DNA from 2 places in the Terrabacter terrigena genome. Region 2 is predicted to be linked to the other one. Evidence: predicted binding sites of a transcription regulator. Region 2 holds the regulator's gene; the other holds the start of a gene.

Region 1 (10,454 bases), on a different contig from region 2:
AGGGCGGCCATGCACAGGGCGTAGTTGAGGTAGGGCCGGGTCCAGCCGTGCTCCGCGTTGGTGAACCGGTAGTACTGGAACGGTGTGCCCACCTTCGACTCGCCGAGACCGACGAGGTCGCACGGCCAGTTCTTCTGGTTCCAGGCGAGGCGGAGCGCGTCGAAGTCGCGGCGGGCCTCGTGCGTGGCGGCGAGCGCCGAGCGGATCCAGCTCGGCTCGGCGGTGGAGGGCAGGGAGGGCTGGGCGGTCGCGATGACCTTGTCGATGATCGCGTACGTGAACCCCACTCCGTAGCGGGGGTAGAACCACCAGCCGGCGGTCGGCCACGACTTGAACGACTCGAGGCCCCGGTTCTCCATGTCGGCCAGCAGCGCGTCGAGGCCCGGGCCCCAGAAGCTCGTCGGGCGGTACAGGGTGTCCGTGTCGCGCAGCTCATCGAGGGAGCGCTGCGTCATGGCGGACCAGTCGAGCGCGGTGGCTTCAGTCATGAGGTGCATGTTGCCGGTCCTGGCTGTCAGTTGGGCAGCGCAAGGCCGGAAATGTCCGAATCGATCCCATCCGCGCCCGATCCGGCCACCATCCGGCCACCAGCCGGCCACCAGCCGGCCACCATCCGGCCACCATCCGGCCACCATCCGGCCGCCAGGCGACCGTCATCCGGCCTCGTCGTCCCGTCCCGCGCCGGCCTGCCCTAGGCTCGCCCGGTGACGAATCCCCGCTGGTCCACGGCCGTCTTCGACCTCGACGGCACGCTCGCCGACACGATCAACCTCATCGTCGAGTCGTACCAGTACGCGTTCCGCACCGTGCTCGGCCGGGAGGAGGACCCCGACGTCATCCGCTCGTGGATCGGGCGCCCGCTCATCGGTGCGTTCCGCGACCACTCGCCCGAGCACGCCGACGAGCTCTACGCGACCTACCTGACGTGGAACGCCGAGAACACCGAGCGCCTCATCCGCGACTACGACGGCGTGGTCGCCGTGCTCGCCGACCTGCGGGCAGCGGGCGTCGCCGTGGGGGTCGCCACCTCCAAGCGTCGCGAGTCGGCCCAGCAGGCGATGGACATCCTCGGCATCTCCGAGCACGTCGAGGTGCTCGTGGCGATGGAGGACACCGAGCGCCACAAGCCCGACCCGACGCCGCTCCTGCTCGCCCTCGACCGGATGGGTCGCGGCGCCAACGGTGCCGTCTACGTCGGTGACGCCGTCGTCGACGTGCTCGCGGGCAAGGCCGCGGGCATGGACACGGTCGCCGTCACGTGGGGCGCGGGCCTGCGCGCGCCTCTCGACGCCGTGCGTCCCTCGGCCGTCGTCACGACCGCCGACGAGCTGCGTTCGGCCCTCATCGGCTGACGCCGGCGGCCCCGCCTTCCCGGTCGGGCGCGGGGCTCGCAGGGCCTAGCATCTGTGCGTGCACAGCTTCGACAAGGACGCCGACCACCTCGCCGTCGACAAGGTCCTCAGCTACGCCCGCGGGCGGCTCCTCATGGACCCGATACCGCTCGACGGGGCCCAGACCGCGGGGTACCTCGAGTCGGTGGCCGGCCAGACCATCACGCCGGCCGGTCTCGGCTCGACCCGGGCGATGGAGCTCTTCGAGCACACGCTCGCTCCGGCATGCCTGTCGACCGACCATCCGCGCTACCTCTCCTTCATCCCGTGCGCACCGACGCGTGAGGCCGCGGCCTTCGACGTCGTCGTCGGCGCGTCGTCGATCTACGGCGGTTCCTGGATGGAGGGTGCCGGCGCCGTCTACGCCGAGAACCAGGCGCTGCGCTGGATCAGCGACCTGGCCGGGCTGCCCGCCTCGGCCGGGGGCGTCTTCGTGCCCGGTGGCACGGTCGGCAACCTCTCCGCCCTCGTCGTGGCACGGCACACGGCCCGGGCCCGGGCGAAGGCCAGCGGCAGCGGCGCCCGGCCCTACCGGGTCGCGGCCACCGACAACGCGCACTCCTCGGTCGTCTCGATGGCGGCCGTCATGGACGCCGAGGTCTGCGGCGTCGCGGTCGACGACAAGCTGCGGATGACCGGCGCCGAGCTGCGGAAGACGTTGGAGGAGCACGGTCCCGAGACGTTCTTCGCCGTCGTGGCCACGAGCGGCACCACCAACTTCGGGGTCGTCGACGACCTGGCGTCCGTCGCCGAGGTGTGTCGCGAGTACGGGCTGTGGCTCCACGTCGACGGCGCCTACGGTGGCGCCGGGCTCGCCGCGCCGTCGGTCCGGCACCTCTTCGCGGGCATCGAGCACGCCGACTCGTTCATCGTCGACCCGCACAAGTGGCTCTTCGCGCCGTTCGACTGCTGCGCCCTCATCTACCGCGAGCCGGAGCTGGCGCGGGTGGCGCACACGCAGGAGGCGGGCTACCTCGACGTCATCACGAAGTCGGCGGAGTGGAACCCGACCGACTACTCCATCGGCCTGACCCGACGCGCCCGCGGCCTGCCGCTCTGGTACTCCCTCGCCGTCCACGGCACCGACGCATACGTCGACGCGATCGAGAGCACCATCGAGGTGACGCGGTTCGCGGCCGACGAGATCGGGCGCCGTCCGTACCTCGAGGCCGTGCGCGAGCCGGACCTGTCGGTCGTCGTCTTCCGGCGCCTGGGCTGGTCCGCCGAGGACTACCAGGCGTGGACCGACCGGTTGCTCGCCCTGGAGTTCGCGTTCGTCGTGCCGACGACCTTCCGGGGCGAGACCCTCACCCGCTTCGCCATCGTCAACCCGCACACCACCAAGGAGGACGTCAACGCCATCCTCGATACGATGGCGTGACGCCCGACCCGGCCTGCACGCGTACGAAAGCCCGCCGGACGTGAAGCGACGCAGCGTCACGGGTGGGGCGAACGAGGCCAGTGGGACCGATGTTCCGAGGCGCGTCGAGCGCCACCCGACGACATGCCGGCAACACGCCCGACCTGAATGACACCCTTGTCATTTGGACCTATGGTGATGACCGGAGCCAACGCACGACCGCACTGAGACGGGACCATGAGCACAGACCACGCCACGGCGCAGCCGCACCGCCCCGAGTCCGAGGACGGCCTCAGCGCGCGCGACCTCGAGATCCTGGCGTTCGAGCGCCAGTGGTGGAAGTACGCCGGCTCGAAGGAGCAGGCCATCAAGGAGCTCTTCGACATGAGCTCCACGCGTTACTACCAGGTGCTCAACGCGCTGCTCGACAGCCCGCTCGCCCTCGAGGCCGACCCCATGCTCATCAAGCGGCTGCGTCGCATGCGCGCGAGCCGTCAGCGGGCCCGCACCACGCGCCGCCTCGGCATCAACGTCTGAACCGACGCCCGACCTGACGACGACGGCAGCCGGGGTGGAGCGAGGTTGCCGAAACCCGTGGGCCGGCCGGCGCCGCGCGCGGATCGCCGGAGTCGCCCCGGTTGGGTGCCGTCCCACCGCCTGCGTGGTTCACTTCCCTCATGGCTGAGGTGACGATCCGTCGCGCATCGGCCGACGACGCGCTCATCGTGGCCGCGCTGCACCTGCAGTTCGCCCGCGAGCTCGGTATGCCGTCCGAGCCCGGCTACCTCGACCGCTTCGTCGACGCGTGGCTGGCCGAGCGACCCGACCGCCCCACCTGGATCGCCGAGAGCCGCGGTGAGCACGCGGGCATCCTCGAGACGCGCCGCATCCGGGCCCTGCCGTGGCCGGGGCGCCGAGACGTGTCGTGGCTGCACGTCGGCGGGCTCTTCGTCGCCCCCGGCTGTCGCGACCGAGGCGTCGGCCGCGCCCTCACGGAGGCGATGATCGAGTGGTCCCGCACCACCGACGTGAAGTGGATCCGGCTCAACGCCCCCGACGACCGGGCGCAGGAGTTCTACGAGCGGCTGGGTTTCAGCTCGCCGGGACGCCTGATGGAGTTCGACCTGCGGGACCCCCAGTGACCGCCGCCGACCCGGTGCCCGTTCCCGCCCCGGGCCCGACCAACTCCCTCGTCGACGTGGGCGGCCTGCGCGTCGGCCACTGCACCCGTGACGAGCCCGGCTGGCTGACCGGCGTGACCGTCGTCGTCGCCCCCGCCGACGGGGTCGTCGCCGGCGTCGACGTGCGCGGCGGCGGGCCCGGCACGCGCGAGACCGACCTGCTCGACCCGCGCAACCTCATCGACCGCGTCAACGCGGTCGTGCTCGGCGGTGGCTCGGCCTTCGGTCTCGCGGCGGTCGACGGCGTCATGGCCGCTCTCGCCGACGACGGCCTCGGCTGGCCCACGGCCGAGCCCGGGCAGCGCGTGCCCATCGTGCCCGCCGCGATCCTCTTCGACCTCGGACGCAGTGGCACGTGGCGCAACACGCCGGGCGCCGACGACGGGAGGGCGGCATACGCCAGCGCGTCGTCCGAGGCGGTCACCCAGGGCTGCGTGGGCGCCGGCACCGGGGCCAAGGTCGGCGGCTTCAAGGGCGGCATCGGTTCGGCGAGCGTCGTCCTCGAGTCGGGCACCACGGTCGCGGCGCTCGTGGCCGTCAACGCCGTCGGCTCGGCGGTCGACCCCGTGACGGGCCTCCCGTATGCCGTCGGGCTCGCCATCGGTGACGAGCTCGGTCACCTCGAGACGCCCAGTGCCGACGAGCTCGACGACGCCCGCACCCGGGTCGAGGCGGCGCCCGGTCGAGCGGCCGGGCTGCCGGGTCTGGCCACCACGATCGGTGTCGTCGCGACCGACGCGACTCTCTCGAAAGCCCAGTGCCAGAAGGCTGCCGGTGTCGCGCACGACGGATTCGCCCGTGCGCTGAAACCCGTGCACACGCTCTTCGACGGCGACACGCTGTTCGCGCTGGCGACGGGGGAGCGGCCGGCGCCCGACCCGATCGAGCTGACCGTCCTCATGGAGGCCGGGGCCGACTGCGTGGCGCGCGCCATCGTGCACGCGCTGCTGGCGGCGACCTCGGTCGACCGCACGGCCGACGGCGGCGTCGCGCTGCGGTCGTGGTCGGAGGCCTTCCCTTCGGCCCTCAGCCGCTAGGTCCCTGCTCCCGGGCAGAGGTCGTCGTCGGGGCCGTCAGTGGTACGTCTCGACGAGCTCGTCGGCCAGCTGCCGGGTGAGCGCCTTGCGAAGTCCCGCCAGCTCCAGGTCGGCCTCGTGCTCGACCTCGGTGCGCTCGAGCGCGCGATCGGCGCCCCGCGCCTCGGCGAGGCTCATCCGCAGGTCGTCCCGCGGGTGGCTGGCGTCCCAGCGGAGGTCCTGCTCCCGGGCTCGCTGCCGAGCGGCCGCGACCTGGGCCGGGGTCGGGGCCGGCCGCTCGCGCACCGTTTCGAGCACGGTGAACGGGTCCTCGCGCCGGCGCACCCCTGCGGCTGCGAGCGTGTGCAGACCCGGCACGTTCTCGAGCGTGACGAGCAGGTGGACGAGGGCGGCTGAGCCTGCGACCTCGGCGGCACGCAGGTCGGCGAGGTACTCACCGCGCTGGGAGCTGACTGCTGCGAGGCGTTCGAAGAGCAGGAGCAGCAGGCTGGCGGGCAGGGACACGATGCGCAGCGCGAAGGCGGCGACGGCGTTCATCGTCGCCTGCGACGTCTGGACGCCGATCCTGTAGTCGGCGAAGTCGGTGTAGGTGTCGGCCGGGAGTGGCGTGAGCAGGGTCGCGAAGCGGTGCAGGACGCCGTGGGCCATCCACGTGACGTAGCCCGTCGTCGCGTCGCGGCCCCTGAGGTGGCCCAGCTCGTGGGCGAGCAGGGCGAGGCGCGCGTCGTCGGTGAGCACGGTCCAGAGCGGAAGCCCGATCACGAGGGCCCGGCGCCGACCCCACCCGACCCGGGCGACCCCGGCGTTGAAGTCCGTCGAGACGCCGATGGCGTCCGGGGCGCGGGTGCCGACGGCCGCGGCGACCGTGCCGACGTGGCGGTGCACGTTCGGGAACTCGTCGGTGGTCAGCGGCTGGACGTCCTCGAGTCGGTTCGGGCGCGGCGCGGTCGCCAACACCACGAGCCAGCCGATGACGACGCCGAACCAGCCGTAGAGGTTCTTCGACGCGAAGGTCGCGACGGCGAGCAGGGCGACGGCGGCGGCATACGCGAGGAGGACGAGCACCGAGAACGCGAGCACGCCGTACGAGGTGCCCGTCGCGGAGGACGGGCGCTCGCCCCGGCCGACCCGGGCCAACAGGCTGTCGTGGATCCGCGCCGAGGCGGCCTCGGTGGCGGCGATCCGCCGACGGGCGAACCACGAGCCGCGGGGCCGGGCGGGGGGAGCGGGGGAGGCGGTCGGTGGTGCGGGGGGTGTGGCGTGGCTCGGACACGGTGACCCTTCGGCGACGGGCGGATTCCGTGCTGGATGTTACGGGCGCGGGGAACCCGCAGCCAGCACCTCGTCGACGCGGCTCGCCCCCGCCACGGGCGGGCGCACCGTGACCCGCGCCCGCGTCGGGCCGCGGATGGTCAGTGAGTACGCCTCCTACCGGCCGCCCGCCGGCGTCGGCACGACGATGCTCGAGGGGCCGTGGTTCCTCGAGCGGTTCGGCGGTGGCTGGCCGGGTCAGGGGGCGGGTGGCGCGAGGTGCTCCCAGCCGCGGCGGATCGCCGACTCGAGGTCGGCGAGCGGGTACGGCAGGCGCGCGTCGGTGTCGCGCAGCGCCTGCTCGAGCGAGCCGCCGGAGAGCCGGCGCTCGCGGATCACCGCTGCGACCGCGGCGATGTGGTCGCGCTGCCGGGTCACGAAGGCCACGTCGACGGGGCGGCCGTGGCCGGGCACGACGACGGAGCTGTCGTCGACCTGCACCAGGTGCGTGGTGAGGGTGTCGGCCCACTCGAGCGGCCAGCAGTCGCCACCGAACGACGGGTGCGCGCTCTCCTCGACGAGGTCGCCGAGGAAGACCGCGCCGGTGTCGGGCACGACGACGGCGACGTCTCCGTCGGTGTGGCCGCGGCCGGCATACGTCATGGTGACGACGCGGTCACCGAGGTCGATGGTCGCGTTGGACCCGAAGGTGCGGTCGGGGCCGCGGACGGCGGTCGCCACGACCTCGGCGGCGTCGCTCTCGGTGTAGCCGAACTCGGGTGCGCCCCCGGGGTCGGCTCGCAGGGCCTGCTTGATGTGCTCCGCGGCGCCGGCGAGCGTGCGCCCGACGTTGTCGTGGGCGTGCACCGTGGCCACCTCGAACGCCACGTTGCCGAAGGTGTGGTCGAAGTGGACGTGCGTGTTGACGACGTGGCGCACCTCGATGTCGCGACCGAGCCGGCGCACGTCGTCGAGCACGTGGCGGCCCTGGACGTCGCTCGCCCGGGTGTCGATGACGACGGCGCCGTCGCGGCCCAGGACGAGTCCCACGTTGACGTCCCACTGCCGGTAGCGCGCCACGAAGACCCGGTCGGCGACCTCGACGAAGCCCTGGGTCGGGGGCCCCGGAGCGCCCGCCGTCGCCGGGCCCGCTGCGGCGCCGCCGCTCTCTCTCCGGTCGGCGGTCATGACCGGTCCGGCGATGTGATCCATGTCTCCTCCGGCACCGTCCCACCGTAGTGGCCGACTGCGACCGACGCTCCGGACGGGCGATCGCGGCGCGGTTCCTCTACGTTTGTGAGCCATGTCCTTCGAGCCCTCCACCGACGTCCGGCCCGACCCCGGCGGGCGCCGACGCCGACGCGTCGTCATCGCGGCAGCCCTCGCGGCGTTCGCCCTCCTCGCAACCGGGGCCGTCGTTTTCTGGTCGGGCGACAGCTGGCGCGAGGAGGCGATGGGGGCGGGCGTCTTCCCCGACGTCCGCGGCTCGGACTTCGCCGAGACGACCCCGGACGACGGCTGGGGCACCTCTTCCGGCACGTCGGACGCGCCCGGCACGTCCAGCACCGCCGCGCGCCCTCCGGGCACGTCCTCGGAGCAGGCTCCCGCTACTGCTGTCGTCGAACCTGCCACTGACGCGACGTCGCAGGTGCCCACCACCCGGGCCCCGGTGCCCCGCCCGACGTCCACCTCGACGGTGGCGCCCCCGCCAGCCCCCGACCGCACGTCGCCGACCCCGTCGTCGTCGACCGCCGTGCCGAGCCCGACGTCGACCAAGGGCGGGCCGAAGCCCAAGCCGACCTCGCCGCGACCCACGCCCACGAGCTCTCCGACGCCGTCCGACGGCGGCTGCTTCCTGCTCATCATCTGCTGATGCGGATCGCCCCGGCCGTGGCCCCCCGTCGTGACGTCCGCGACGGGGGCCACGCTGCGTGGCAGCCTGTGGCCATGGACTGCGTCTTCTGCTCGATCGTCGCCGCCGACCTGCCCAGCGACCTGGTGCTCGACGAGCCGGACTTCGTCGGCTTCCTCGACCGGCGGCCCGTGTTCAAGGGCCACGTCCTGCTCGTGCCGCGCGTGCACGTCGACACGCTGCTCGACCTGCCCGACGACCTGCACGCCGGCCTGCTCGGGGCGGCACGTCGCCTCGCCGCCGCAGCCGTTGCGGGCCTGGGGGCACAGGGCACCTTCGTCGCGATGAACAACGTCGTGAGCCAGTCGGTGCCGCACCTGCACGTGCACGTCGTACCGCGCACCAGGGGTGACGGTCTGCGCGGGTTCTTCTGGCCGCGCACCACGTATGCCTCCGAGGAGGAGTCCGCCGCGTATGCCGCCCGCCTGGCCGCCGCGCTCGAGCCCGCTGCCTGAGATCGCTGCGTGACTCCGTCGTTTTGTTTGCACTCTCACCCCGAGAGTGCCAATAATGGCGTTAGCACTCTCCAGGTGGGAGTGACAGAAATGGGCCGTATGCCGAGGGGCTGGGTTCGCAGCGACATGAAGCTGGGAAGACCGGTCCCGTCCGTCGCGGGCGTCATGCGGGCCACCACCATCGATTCGCGTGGGAGGAACCACCCGAATGGCCAAGACCATTGCGTTTGACGAAGAGGCGCGTCGCGGCCTCGAGCGAGGGATGAACATCCTCGCCGACGCCGTCCGCGTGACCCTCGGCCCGAAGGGCCGCAACGTCGTGCTGGAGAAGAAGTGGGGCGCCCCCACGATCACCAACGACGGTGTCTCGATCGCCAAGGAGATCGAGCTCGACGACCCGTACGAGAAGATCGGCGCGGAGCTCGTCAAGGAAGTTGCAAAGAAGACCGACGACGTCGCCGGTGACGGCACGACGACGGCGACCGTGCTCGCCCAGGCCATGGTCAAGGAGGGCCTGCGCAACGTTGCCGCGGGCGCCAACCCGATGGCCCTCAAGCGGGGCATCGAGAAGGCTGTCGAGGCCGTCTCCGCCCGTCTGCTCGAGCAGGCCAAGGAGATCGAGACCAAGGAGCAGATCGCCTCGACCGCCAGCATCTCGGCGGCCGACGAGGAGATCGGCGCGCTCATCGCCGAGGCGATGGACAAGGTCGGCAAGGAAGGCGTCATCACCGTCGAGGACTCCAACACCATGGGTCTCGAGCTGGAGATGACCGAGGGCATGCGCTTCGACAAGGGCTACATCTCGGCGTACTTCGTCACCGACACCGAGCGCATGGAGGCCGTCCTCGACGACGCCTACGTGCTCGTCGCCAACAGCAAGATCGGCAGCATCAAGGACCTCGTCCCGCTGCTCGAGAAGGTCATGCAGTCCGGCAAGCCGCTGCTGATCATCGCCGAGGACATCGAGGGTGAGGCCCTCGCGACCCTCGTCGTCAACAAGATCAAGGGCACGTTCAAGTCCGTCGCCGTCAAGGCTCCGGGCTTCGGCGACCGCCGCAAGGCGATGCTCACCGACATCGCCATCCTCACGGGTGGCCAGGTCATCTCCGAGGAGGTCGGTCTCAAGCTCGAGAACGCCACCCTCGACCTGCTCGGCCGCGCTCGCAAGGTCGTCGTCACCAAGGACGAGACGACCATCGTCGAGGACGCCGAGGACCGCAGCCAGATCGAGGGCCGCATCGCCCAGATCAAGGCCGAGATCGAGAAGTCGGACTCCGACTACGACCGCGAGAAGCTCCAGGAGCGCCTCGCCAAGCTCGCCGGCGGCGTCGCCGTCATCAAGGCGGGCGCGGCCACCGAGGTCGAGCTCAAGGAGCGCAAGCACCGCATCGAGGACGCCGTCCGCAACGCGAAGGCTGCCGTCGAGGAGGGCATCGTCGCCGGTGGTGGCGTGGCGCTCATCCAGGCCGCCAAGGCTCTCGAGGAGCTCTCGCTCGAGGGTGACGAGGCGACCGGCGCCAACATCGTGCGCGTCGCGACCGAGGCCCCGCTCAAGCAGATCGCGATCAACGCCGGTCTCGAGGGTGGAGTCGTGGCCGAGAAGGTGCGCGGTCTCGAGGCCGGTCACGGCCTCAACGCCGCCACGGGCGAGTACTGCGACCTGCTGGCCGCCGGCATCATCGACCCGGTCAAGGTGACGCGCTCGGCACTGCAGAACGCCGCGTCGATCGCTGCGCTGTTCCTCACGACCGAGGCCGTCATCGCCGACAAGCCCGAGAAGCACGCTCCGGCCATGCCGGGTGGCGACGACATGGGTGGCATGGGCGGCATGGGCTTCTGAGCCCAGCAGCTCCACGCGACGCAGTCA
Region 2 (10,454 bases):
GCCGAGAGCAGCTTGCGGCGCAGCAGGTCGGTGTCGGCAGCGGTCCAGCCCTGCTGCGCAAGCCACCCCAGGGGGCCGTCGAAGCGCTCGTCGAGGGTGGCGAGCAGCATCCGCATCGTCTCGGTGGTCGGCGACTGCTGGGCCACCGTCTTGTCCTTGAGGTTCTCGGCGTAGGCGGGCTTGGCCCGCAGGCGCCCCATGATCGCGGCGACCCGCTCGGCCGAGGCGGCGAAGTCGGCGATGACGAGCTCGTCGGGCACGCCGACGACCTTGAGGGCGAGCCCCACGACCGTGCCGGTGCGGTCCTTGCCCGCCGCGCAGTGCACGACCGCGGCGCCACGGCTGCCCGCGATGGCGCGCAGCGCCGCCACGACCGAGTCAGGTCGCTGGGCGAGGTAGCCGAGGTAGTGCTCCGACCAGAACTGCTCGTGGCTGCGCCGGTGCTCCTCGTCGACCGCCGCTGCCGCTGCGGCCTCGCGCCGCTCGTCGGTCTCCCAGGGCAGGGCGCGCTCGGCGGCGGGAATGCCTGACTCCGTGGAGTCCTCGCGGTAGAGGGTGTGGTGGTGGTGCGTCACGCCGTCGACGGCGAGGAGCGGGCCGTCGCCCTCCTTGGCCACCTCCACGTGGGTGCGCAGGTCGACGATGTCGGAGACCTCGTAGGTGCGCACGAGCGCCTCGACCGCCTGCGGAGTGAGGTCCTGGAGGTTGTCGGAGCGCAGCAGGCGGTGTGGGAGCACCTCGTCCCCGCCGCTGGTCACCATCCCCCCGAGGTCCCGCATGTTGACGACGCCGTCGAGCTCGATCCAGTTGGGGCGGTACACCCTTGCACCCTAGGCGACCGCGCCGAGCCGGTTGGCACCCACCCACGCGGACGAGCCACCCCCAGGGGGCTGGGACAATGGGCGTATGCCGCCCTCCGCCCTTCCCGACGGCGACCCCCCTCCCAGCACGGGGGAGCTCCCACCCTCGGCGCTCGCCGACCTCGCGACGACCGACCTCGGAATCTACGTGCACGTGCCCTTCTGCACGGTGCGGTGCGGCTACTGCGACTTCAACACGTACACGCTGACCGAGCTCGGCGGCCCCGGTGCGAGCATCGGCGTCGACACCTACGCCGACGCGGCCCTGCGCGAGCTCGACCTCGCGGAGGCTGTGCTCGGGGCGGGTGCGCCTCCGGTGTCGACCGTCTTCGTCGGGGGTGGCACTCCGACGATGCTGAGGTCACGTGACCTGGTGACGGTGCTCGACGGCATACGCGAGCGGTTCGGCCTGGCTCCCGACGCCGAGGTGACGACCGAGGCCAATCCCGACTCCGTGACGCCAGACTCGCTGCGCGAGCTCGCCGACGGGGGATTCACCCGTGTGTCGGTCGGGATGCAGTCGGCGGTGCCGCACGTGCTGCGCACGCTCGAGCGCACCCATGACCCCGAGAACGTCGCGCGAGCCGTCGCGGCGACGAGGTCCGCGGGCATGCAGGTCAGCGTCGACCTCATCTACGGCACGCCGGGCGAGTCGCTCGCCGACTGGCGCCGCAGCCTCGAGGCGGCTGTCGCCCTGGAGCCCGACCACGTGTCGGCGTACGCCCTGGTCGTCGAGGAGGGCACGAAGCTCGCCGCGCAGGTGCGACGCGGAGTCGTGCCGGCGCCCGAGGACGACGACGAGGCCGACAAGTACGAGCTCGCCGACGAGCTGCTCTCCGCGGCGGGCTTCGGGTGGTACGAGGTGAGCAACTGGGCCCGCTCGGAGCAGGCGCGGTGCCGGCACAACGTCGCCTACTGGTCGGGCACGAACTGGTGGGGGGTCGGCCCGGGGGCGCACAGCCACGTCGGCGGAGTGCGGTGGTGGAACGTCAAGCACCCGAGCGCGTACGCCGCCCGGCTGGGCGCGGGGGAGTCGCCGGCGCAGGCCCGCGAGGGGCTCACCGACGAACAGCGCTACGACGAGCGTGTGCTGCTCGGCACACGTCTCGTGGACGGCCTTCCCGTGGCGGATCTGCGAGGATCGGGGCGCACCGCCGTGGCCGGACTGATCGCCGACGGACTGCTCGACGGCCGGGCTGCCCTGCGGGACTCCCGGCTCGTCCTGACGCTCCGTGGACGCCTCCTCGCCGACACGGTGGTGCACCGGCTCCTCGCGTCCTGAGGGGCGCGTGGCGAAGCGACCCGGAAGGCAGATGAGCGAGACCATGTCGACGACGACGAGCGGCGCAGAGAGCACGAAGGCGACCGAGACCACCTCCCCTCGCGTCAGACGGGCCGCCGACCGCGTTGTCGAGGGCGCGTCCGGTGGGCGTTCGGTCGAGCCCCGCGAGGTCGTCGCGAGGGCACGTCGGGCGTTCGACACGGGGCGCACGAAGCCGCGGGCGTGGCGGGTTGCGCAGCTCAAGGCCCTCCGCGTGCTCCTCGTGGACCACGAGGCCGACATCGCCGCGGCGCTGCACGCGGACCTCGGCAAGAGCGCCAACGAGGCCTGGGTGACCGAGACCGGGTTCCTCGTCCGTGAGATCGACCACACGCTGCGCCACCTGCGGGCCTGGACGGCTCCCCGGCGCGTCCCGGTGCCGCTGTCCCTCGCGCCGGGTCGGGCCCGGGTCGTGCGCGAGCCGCTCGGCGTGGTGCTGGTCATCGCCCCCTGGAACTACCCGCTGCAGCTGTGCCTCGCGCCGCTCGTCGGGGCGCTCGCCGCCGGCAACGCCGTGGTGCTCAAGCCGAGCGAGCTCGCGCCGGCGACGTCGGCCCTGCTCGCCCGGCTCGTGCCCAAGCACCTCGACCCGGAGGCCGTGCACGTCGTCGAGGGTGCGGTGCCCGAGACGACGGAGCTGCTCGCGGAGCGCTTCGACCACGTCTTCTACACCGGCAACGGCACGGTCGGTCGCATCGTGCTCGAGGCTGCCGCGGTCCACCTCACGCCGGTCACGCTGGAGCTGGGCGGCAAGTCCCCGGCCTACGTCGCCGACGACGCGGACCTGCCCGTTACGGCACGGCGCCTCGTCTGGGGCAAGTTCACCAACGCAGGGCAGACGTGTGTCGCCCCCGACTACGTCATGGCCAGCGCCGAGACGCTCGAAAAGCTGGAACCGCTTCTCGTGGAAGCGATCCGCGAGACCTTCGGTGACGACCCAGCCGCATCGTCCGACTACGGCCGCATCGTCGACGCCCGGCACTTCGAACGGCTCACCGGGCTCATCGACGCCGAGCGGGTCGTGTCCGGCGGCCGGTCCGACGCGGCCACCCGCTACATCGAGCCCACTCTCGTCGAGGTCGCCGACCCCGACGACCCCGACGAGGCCGTCATGCGCGACGAGATCTTCGGACCCGTGCTGCCGCTCGTCCCCGTCGCCGACCTCGACGCGGCCATCGCCCTGGTCAACCGGCGCGACAAGCCCCTGGCGCTCTACGTCTTCACCCCGTCGACCGTGGTGCGTGAGCGCTTCGTGCGTGAGACGTCCTCGGGAGCCATCGGCTTCAACATCCCGCTGGCACACCTCGCGGTGCCGGAGCTCCCGTTCGGTGGTGTGGGCGCGAGCGGGATGGGCGCCTACCACGGCGAGCGGTCCGTCGAGCTCTTCTCGCACGCCAAGGCCGTGCTGACCATGCCGACGCGCCCCGACACGACGGCCTGGATCCGGCCGCCGTTCACCCGGTTCAAGGAGCAGGTCATCGACAGGGTCGTGGCCCCCGGGCGCCGGCGACGCTGACCGGCCGAGAACGCAGTGCTAATGACAGCGGTGTCATTAGCACACTTGATGTTGCGTGTTGCGCATCCTGTCTGGCGTGTCGCGAGGGATTTCTGGGAAACCAGTCATCCTGTGGCCCGAATGTCCTACATTTCCGTGAGCACCCACGGCCGATCACGGGAGACCACATGCGACTGGCGCGCCGCCCCCACGAGCAGGACGGGCACCCGTCGACCCTTCGGACCGTCCGGTCCAGGGCTCTGGCTCTGCTCGTCGCCGTCGTCTCGCTGCTCGTCGGGACCGTTGGCCTCGCCGGTCCTGCCCGGTCGGCCGAGTGGATCGTCCTGTGCACCGGCTACGACCCCTGCCAGACCGCCGGCTACCCGAACTCGGGCTACACGACGAACGCCACGACGAGCTGGTGGCGCCAGTCCACCGGGCACAACTGCACCAACTACGTCGCCTACCGGCTCGTCCAGAACGGCCTGCCCAACGTCAAGCCGGCCACGCTCTCGGGAAACGCCTACAACTGGGGTCCGGCCTTCGCCGACCGCACGAACGACGACCCGGCGGTCGGCTCGGTCGCCTGGTGGAACACCTCGTTCTCGGCCACCGGGCACGTCGCCTACGTCGAGCGCGTGGTCTCCGCCGACGAGATCCTCGTCTCCGAGGACAACTGGGGCGGCGACTTCAGGTGGCGCAAGGTCACCCGCACGGGCGGCAAGTGGCCGAACGGCTTCATCCACCTCAAGGACCAGGGCGCCACCGTCGTCGACACCGACGTCTACCGGGCCGTGACCCCGACCCGCGTCCTCGACACCCGCACCGGGCTCGGCGCCCCCGCGGCGAAGGTCGCGGCCGGCGCGTCGATCGCCGTCCAGGTGGGTGGCCGCGCCGGTGTCCCGACCGGCGGCGTCGGGACCGCCGTCCTCAACGTCACGGTCACCGCGCCCGCTGCGGCCGGCTACCTCACCTCCTACCCGTCGGGCGCCGTGCGCCCGGGGTCGCGCAGCGTGTCGTACGCGTCCGGTGCGACCATCAGCGAGCTCGTCCCGGCCCGCCTCGGGACCGACGGCAAGGTGCGCCTCTACACGTCCGCCGCGGCGAACCTCGTGGCCGAGGTCGTCGGTTGGTACCCCACGACCGGGCACCTCGTGCCCGTCACGCCGACCCGCGTACTCGACACCCGCAGCGGCCTCGGCGCCCCGCAGGTGCGCATCCCCGCGGGTGGCACGGTCGACCTGCCGGTCGCGGGGGCGGGGATCGTGCCCGCCACCGGGGCGTCCGCGGTCGCCCTGGACATCTCGGCAGCCGCGCCGTCCGCCGGCGGCTGGTTGACGGCATACCCGTCGGGGTCGACCCGCCCGGCAACGGCGCACGTCGGCTACGAGGCGACCACGTCGATGACCGGGATGGTCGTCTCGAGGCTCGGCACCGGGGGCAAGGTGACGATCCACTCGACGGCCGAGACCGACGTGCTCGTCGACGTCGTCGGCTGGTTCCGGACCGGAGCCGACCACGTGGCCGTCACCCCGGCGCGGATCGTCGACACGCGCAGCGGGCTGGGCGCGCCGGCCGGTCGGGTGGCCGCCGGAGCCACGATCACGGTGCCGGTGCTCGGGCGTGGTGGAGTGCCGAACGTGGGGGTCAGCGCCGTCTCGGTGACGTTGGCGGCCGTCACGCCGACTGCCACGACCTCGGTCACCGCCTACCCGACGGGCCTTGCGAGGCCCGCCTCGCCGAGCCTCACGGTTCCGGCCGCGCGCACGCGGGCCAACTGGGTCATCGTCCCGGTGGCGGCCGACGGCTCGATCACCGTGCACACGTCGGCCGAGACGAACCTCGTCGTCGACGTGCAGGGCTACTTCAAGAAGTAGGGGTCAGGCACCGGGCTCGGTGACGAAGTCGATGAGCTCCTCGACGCTGGCGAGCAGCGTCGGCTCGAGGTCGGCGTACGTGCGCACCGTGCCGAGGATGCGCTTCCACGCGTTCGCGATGTCGGCCTGGCTCGCGTGCGCCCAGCCGAGCTCCGCGCAGATGCCGTGCTTCCACGACGTGCCCCGCGGGATGACCGGCCACTGCTGCCAGCCGAGCCGTTCGGGCCGCACCGACTGCCAGACGTCGACGTACGGGTGGCCCAGGATCCTCACGTGCTGGGCGAGGCCCGGAAGGGCCTGCGCCTGCCCGACGATGCGGGCCTCCTTGGTGCCCGGCACCAGGTGGTCGACGAGCACCCCGAGGCGGCGCCCGGGGCCGGGCTGGAACTCCGCGATGATGCCCGCGAGGTCGTCGACGCCGTCCATGAGCTCGACGACGACGCCCTCGACGCGCAGGTCGTCGCCCCACACCTTCTCGACGAGCTCGGCGTCGTGGCGGCCCTCGACGTAGATGCGCGAGCCGCTGGCGACCTTCGCCCTCGCCCCGGCCACGGCCACGGACCCGCTCGCGGTGCGTGACGCGGCCTTTCGGGCCTCGGCCAGGGCCGCGCCAGAGGCGGCGACCGGAGGCGTCAGGGTGACGGGGGCGCCGTCGAGGAGGAAGCCCGGGCCGAGCGGGAAGGCCTTGGTGCGGCCGCGCCGGTCCTCGAGGTGCACGACGTGCATGCCACCGGCCTTCTCGACGCGCACGACGGCACCCACCCAGCCCGTCTCGACCTCCTCGACGACGAGGTCGGGCTCGGCCGGGGTCGGCGTCGACCGGCCGCGCTTCGGGGCGCGCCAGTCACCGCTCAGCACGTCGGATCCGTATCGGTCGTTGGGAGACACGACAAGCGAGCGTATGCCGCCGGGCCGGCCCCGGCGCGCGCGCCACGCGGGCGACCGGAAGGTGGCGAGGCGGCATACGGTTGGATGAAATCGGAGATCGGCGCGTCACGTCGTAGACTTGGCACTCGCTGACCGAGAGTGCCAGAGCAGGTGCCGCCGCAGGGAGCCTCGCCCGCACCCGCGGCGCTCCGAGCCGTCCGTCGGTCGCCGATGGCCCAACCGTGAAGGAGGTAGGTGATGAGCGAGGACCGCAGGCTCATGGTGCTGCGCGCCATCGTCCAGGACTACGTGCAGACCTCCGAGCCGGTCGGCAGCAAGGCCCTCGTCGAACGACACCACCTCGGGGTGAGCGCGGCGACGGTGCGCAACGACATGGCCCTGCTCGAGGAGGAGGGCCTCATCCACGCTCCGCACACGTCGGCCGGCCGGGTGCCCACCGACGCCGGCTACCGCGTGTTCGTCGACCGGCTCAGCGCGGTCAAGCCCCTCAGCTCGGGTGAGCGACGCGCCATCAGCCAGTTCCTCGAGGGTGCCGTCGACCTCGACGACGTCGTCGACCGCACCGTGCGCCTGCTCGCCAGCCTGACCCGCCAGGTCGCCGTCGTGCAGTACCCCTCGCTGACCAGGTCGACCGTGCGCCACATCGAGCTCGTCCCGTTGGGCTCGTCGCACCTGATGATCGTGCTCATCGTCAACACCGGCCGCGTCGAGCAGCGAGTGGTCGACACCGGCCGGGTCCTGTCCGACGCCGACGGCGAGGCCCTCGTGTCGTCGATCCGCACGCGCATCAACGACGTCGCCGCCGGCGTGCCGTTCACCGTCGCCGCCACGCGGCTGCGGCGCCTCGTCGACGAGACCGACGAGGTCGACCGTGCTGCGATGCGGGCCGTCGTCTCGGCCCTCGGTGACGCGCTCGTCGAGGAGCGCGAGGAGCGCGTCGTGCTGGCCGGTCAAGCCAACCTCGCACGAGCCGGTGCTGACTTCCCGCGCACCATCGGGCCCATCCTCGAGGCCCTCGAGGAGCACGTGACACTGTTGCGCCTGCTCGGCCAGCTGGGCGACGACCCCGACCTCGTCTCCGTGCGCATCGGCTCCGAGAACCCCGTGACGGGCCTGCAGACCACCTCGCTCGTGTCCGTCGGCTACGGGTCCGGGTCCGAGCGCGTGGCCAGCCTCGGGGTGCTGGGCCCGACCCGCATGGACTACCCCACGACGATGGCGTCGGTCCGTGCAGTCGCGCGCTACGTCTCCGAGATCCTCGACGAGAACCAGGCCACCTGACCGGCTCCGACCCGCTTCGACACCTCACGCACCCACCGGCGCACCGCTGCGCAGAACCGAACGCACCACGTACCGAAGGAATCCCAGCTTGAACGACTACTACGCCGTCCTCGGTGTCTCGCGCGACGCGAGCCAGGAGGAGATCAAGAAGGCCTACCGTCGGCTCGCCCGCAAGCTGCACCCCGACGTGAACCCCGGCGCCGAGGCCGAGGAGGAGTTCAAGCGGGTGTCGCAGGCGTACGACGTGCTGTCCGACCCGCAGAAGCGCCAGTCGTTCGACATGGGCGCCGACCCGTTCGCCAGCGGTGGCGGCGCCGGCTTCGGCGCCGGTGCCGGGTTCTCGTTCAGCGACGTCATGGACGCCTTCTTCGGAGCGGGGGCGACGGCGGGCACGCGTGGCCCTCGGCCGCGCACGCAGCGCGGGCAGGACGCCCTCGTGCGGCTCGACCTCGACCTCGCCAAGGCCGTCTTCGGCTCGGAGGAGGAGCTCGCGCTCGATACCGCGGTGGGCTGCAACCGCTGCGGCGGCGACGGCGCCGAGCCCGGCACGGGCCGGCAGACCTGCCCCATCTGCAAGGGCGCCGGCGAGGTGCAGCAGGTCCAGCGCAGCTTCCTCGGCCAGGTGATGACCTCGCGTCCGTGCGTCAACTGCCAGGGCTACGGCTCGACCCTCACCGACCCGTGCCACGACTGCTCCGGCGACGGCCGCGTGCGCACCCGTCGCTCGCTCAAGCTCAAGGTGCCCGCCGGTGTCGACACCGGCACCCGCATCCAGCTCACCGGTGAGGGTGAGGTCGGCCCCGGCAACGGCCCGGCCGCCGACCTCTACGTCGAGATCCGCGTCCTCAACCACGAGACCTACACTCGCCGCGGGGACGACCTGCACTGCAGCGTCGAGCTGCCGATGGCCGCCGCCGCGCTCGGCACGAGCTTCAAGCTCTCGACGTTCGACGGCATGCAGGACCTCGAGATCAAGGCCGGCACGCAGAGCGGTGACGTCCTGACGCTGCGCGGTCTCGGGGTGACGCACCTGCGGCACGGCGGCCGCGGCGACCTGCTCGTCCACGCCACGGTCATGACGCCGACGCGCCTGACCGACGAGCAGCAGGAGCTGCTGCGGCAGTTCGCGGCGCTGCGCGGCGAGGAGCGGCCCGAGGGCCGTCTCGCCCCGGCCAACAAGGGGCTCTTCGGCAAGCTGCGCGACGCCTTCAAGGAGAAGTGACCTCCCCGTGAGCGCCCGGTGACCCACCAGCTCTTCCTCGGCGAGCCGACCTCGGTCGCCGCGGCGGTCGAGGGCGCGTCGCTGCTGCTCGACGGCGACGAGGGCCGCCACGCCGGCGCCGTCGTGCGCCTGCGCGTGGGCGAACGCTACTTCGTCGCCGACGGTGCCGGGCGCCGCGTCCTGCTCGAGGCCACCGACGTCGACCGGTCGTGGGTGCGGGGGACGGTGCTCGCAGTCACCGACGAGCCCGCACCGCCCACGCGGTTCGTCCTCGTGCAGGCCCTGGCCAAGGGCGACCGCGACGAGCAGGCCATCGAGGCCGCGACCGAGCTCGGTGTCGACGAGGTCGTCCCGTGGCAGGCGGAGCGCTCTGTCGTCGTGTGGCGCGGTGAGCGCGCCGCGAAGTCGCTCGCGAAGTGGGCGGCCGTGGTGACCCGGGCGACCAAGCAGTCCCGCCGCTCCCGTGTGCCGGTGACGTCGCCCGCGGTCGGGCTCGCCCCGCTCGTGGCCCGGGTGGGGGAGTCGGCCCTGGCCCTGGTGCTCCACGAGGACGCCACGGAGCCGCTCGCCTCCGTCGAGCTGCCGACGCAGGGCGACGTGCTCCTCGTCGTCGGCCCGGAGGGCGGCATCACCGATCGCGAGGTCGAGGCCCTGCGCACTGCCGGGGCCCGCCCCGTGCGCCTCGGGTCGACGATCCTGCGCGCGTCGTCCGCCGGCCCGGCGGCCCTCGCCGTGCTCAGCGCCCGCACCCGCTGGCGCTGACGCCCACCACGACCGGAACGTGCGCTCCGTCACGCGCTGGGCGGTCTCGGGGCCGTTGACGCAGCGCTCTCCCGATCGATGCGTGTGTCAGCGGGCCGCGAAGGGGATCCGCTGCTCCGAGGCGACCGAGCCGTCCTTGGCGCTGCTCTCGAAGACCCGCAGCACGTACGAGCCCGCTGTGAGGGCCTTCTTCGTCGAGAAGGTGTAGCTGCCTCGCGCCGGCGCTGCTTCGGACGCCGTCGTGAAGCCCTTCTCGAACGAGCCGCCGTCGCGCAGCAGCTCCCACTCGACGTTCGCCTCGAAGGTGCTGGCCACCCCCTTGGCCGTCAGCGTCGAGCCCGCCTTGACGACGCCGTTCCGGGCGGGCGCGTCGACCCAGATCGGGGCGACCTGCTCGAGCACGGCGATGGGGTCGCTCGGCCGGTTGAACGTCGACGAGGCCGTGTGACCGGGCGAGACGTCCTGGCCGCCGTCGGCGAGCTCGAAGCGCACCGGGAGCGACTTGCCGAGGGCGGCCTGCACGGTCCAGACGAGCTGCTCGGTCGCGAGGGTGGCGTCGTCGCTGGTCCCGGCCGACAGACGCACGCGGATGGAGTCGGCGCCGACGGTGACGGACTGCGGCGTCACGCCCGTCCACGCCGACCGGTACTGCGACCCCTTGGGTGCGGAGCCCATCGCCAGGCGCAGGGCGGCCAGCGCCTTGCCCTCCGGCGTGACGGGCGCGGCGACCGGGGTCGACACGAACTCG

What was found. The regulator HrcA, encoded in region 2, represses chaperone genes, less so after heat shock. The targets are predictions, from matches to a motif close to TTNGCACTCGNNNNNNNCGAGTGCNAA.
Region 1: the regulator HrcA is predicted to act here: its motif matches at 8,614-8,640, upstream of groL (chaperonin GroEL).

Annotation. Positions count from the first base shown of each region.
Region 1 covers NZ_JBHTKH010000015.1:13,126-23,579, reverse strand. The annotation lists gene ACFQ2V_RS17560 (putative sugar O-methyltransferase) at 1-488, opposite strand, end outside; gene ACFQ2V_RS17555 (HAD family hydrolase) at 705-1,352, shown strand; gene ACFQ2V_RS17550 (pyridoxal phosphate-dependent decarboxylase family protein) at 1,411-2,772, shown strand; gene ACFQ2V_RS17545 (DUF3263 domain-containing protein) at 2,989-3,288, shown strand; gene ACFQ2V_RS17540 (GNAT family N-acetyltransferase) at 3,429-3,893, shown strand; gene ACFQ2V_RS17535 (P1 family peptidase) at 3,890-4,969, shown strand; gene ACFQ2V_RS17530 (M48 family metallopeptidase) at 5,006-6,106, opposite strand; gene ACFQ2V_RS17525 (MBL fold metallo-hydrolase) at 6,479-7,432, opposite strand; gene ACFQ2V_RS17520 (hypothetical protein) at 7,524-8,093, shown strand; gene ACFQ2V_RS17515 (HIT family protein) at 8,093-8,587, shown strand; gene groL (chaperonin GroEL) at 8,796-10,427, shown strand.
Region 2 covers NZ_JBHTKH010000001.1:19,034-29,487, reverse strand. The annotation lists gene ACFQ2V_RS00125 (tyrosine-protein phosphatase) at 1-821, opposite strand, end outside; gene hemW (radical SAM family heme chaperone HemW) at 907-2,142, shown strand; gene ACFQ2V_RS00115 (aldehyde dehydrogenase family protein) at 2,174-3,697, shown strand; gene ACFQ2V_RS00110 (CHAP domain-containing protein) at 3,865-5,553, shown strand; gene ACFQ2V_RS00105 (DUF3097 domain-containing protein) at 5,557-6,441, opposite strand; gene hrcA (heat-inducible transcriptional repressor HrcA) at 6,679-7,722, shown strand; gene dnaJ (molecular chaperone DnaJ) at 7,811-8,944, shown strand; gene ACFQ2V_RS00090 (16S rRNA (uracil(1498)-N(3))-methyltransferase) at 8,963-9,706, shown strand; gene ACFQ2V_RS00085 (Gmad2 immunoglobulin-like domain-containing protein) at 9,794-10,454, opposite strand, start outside.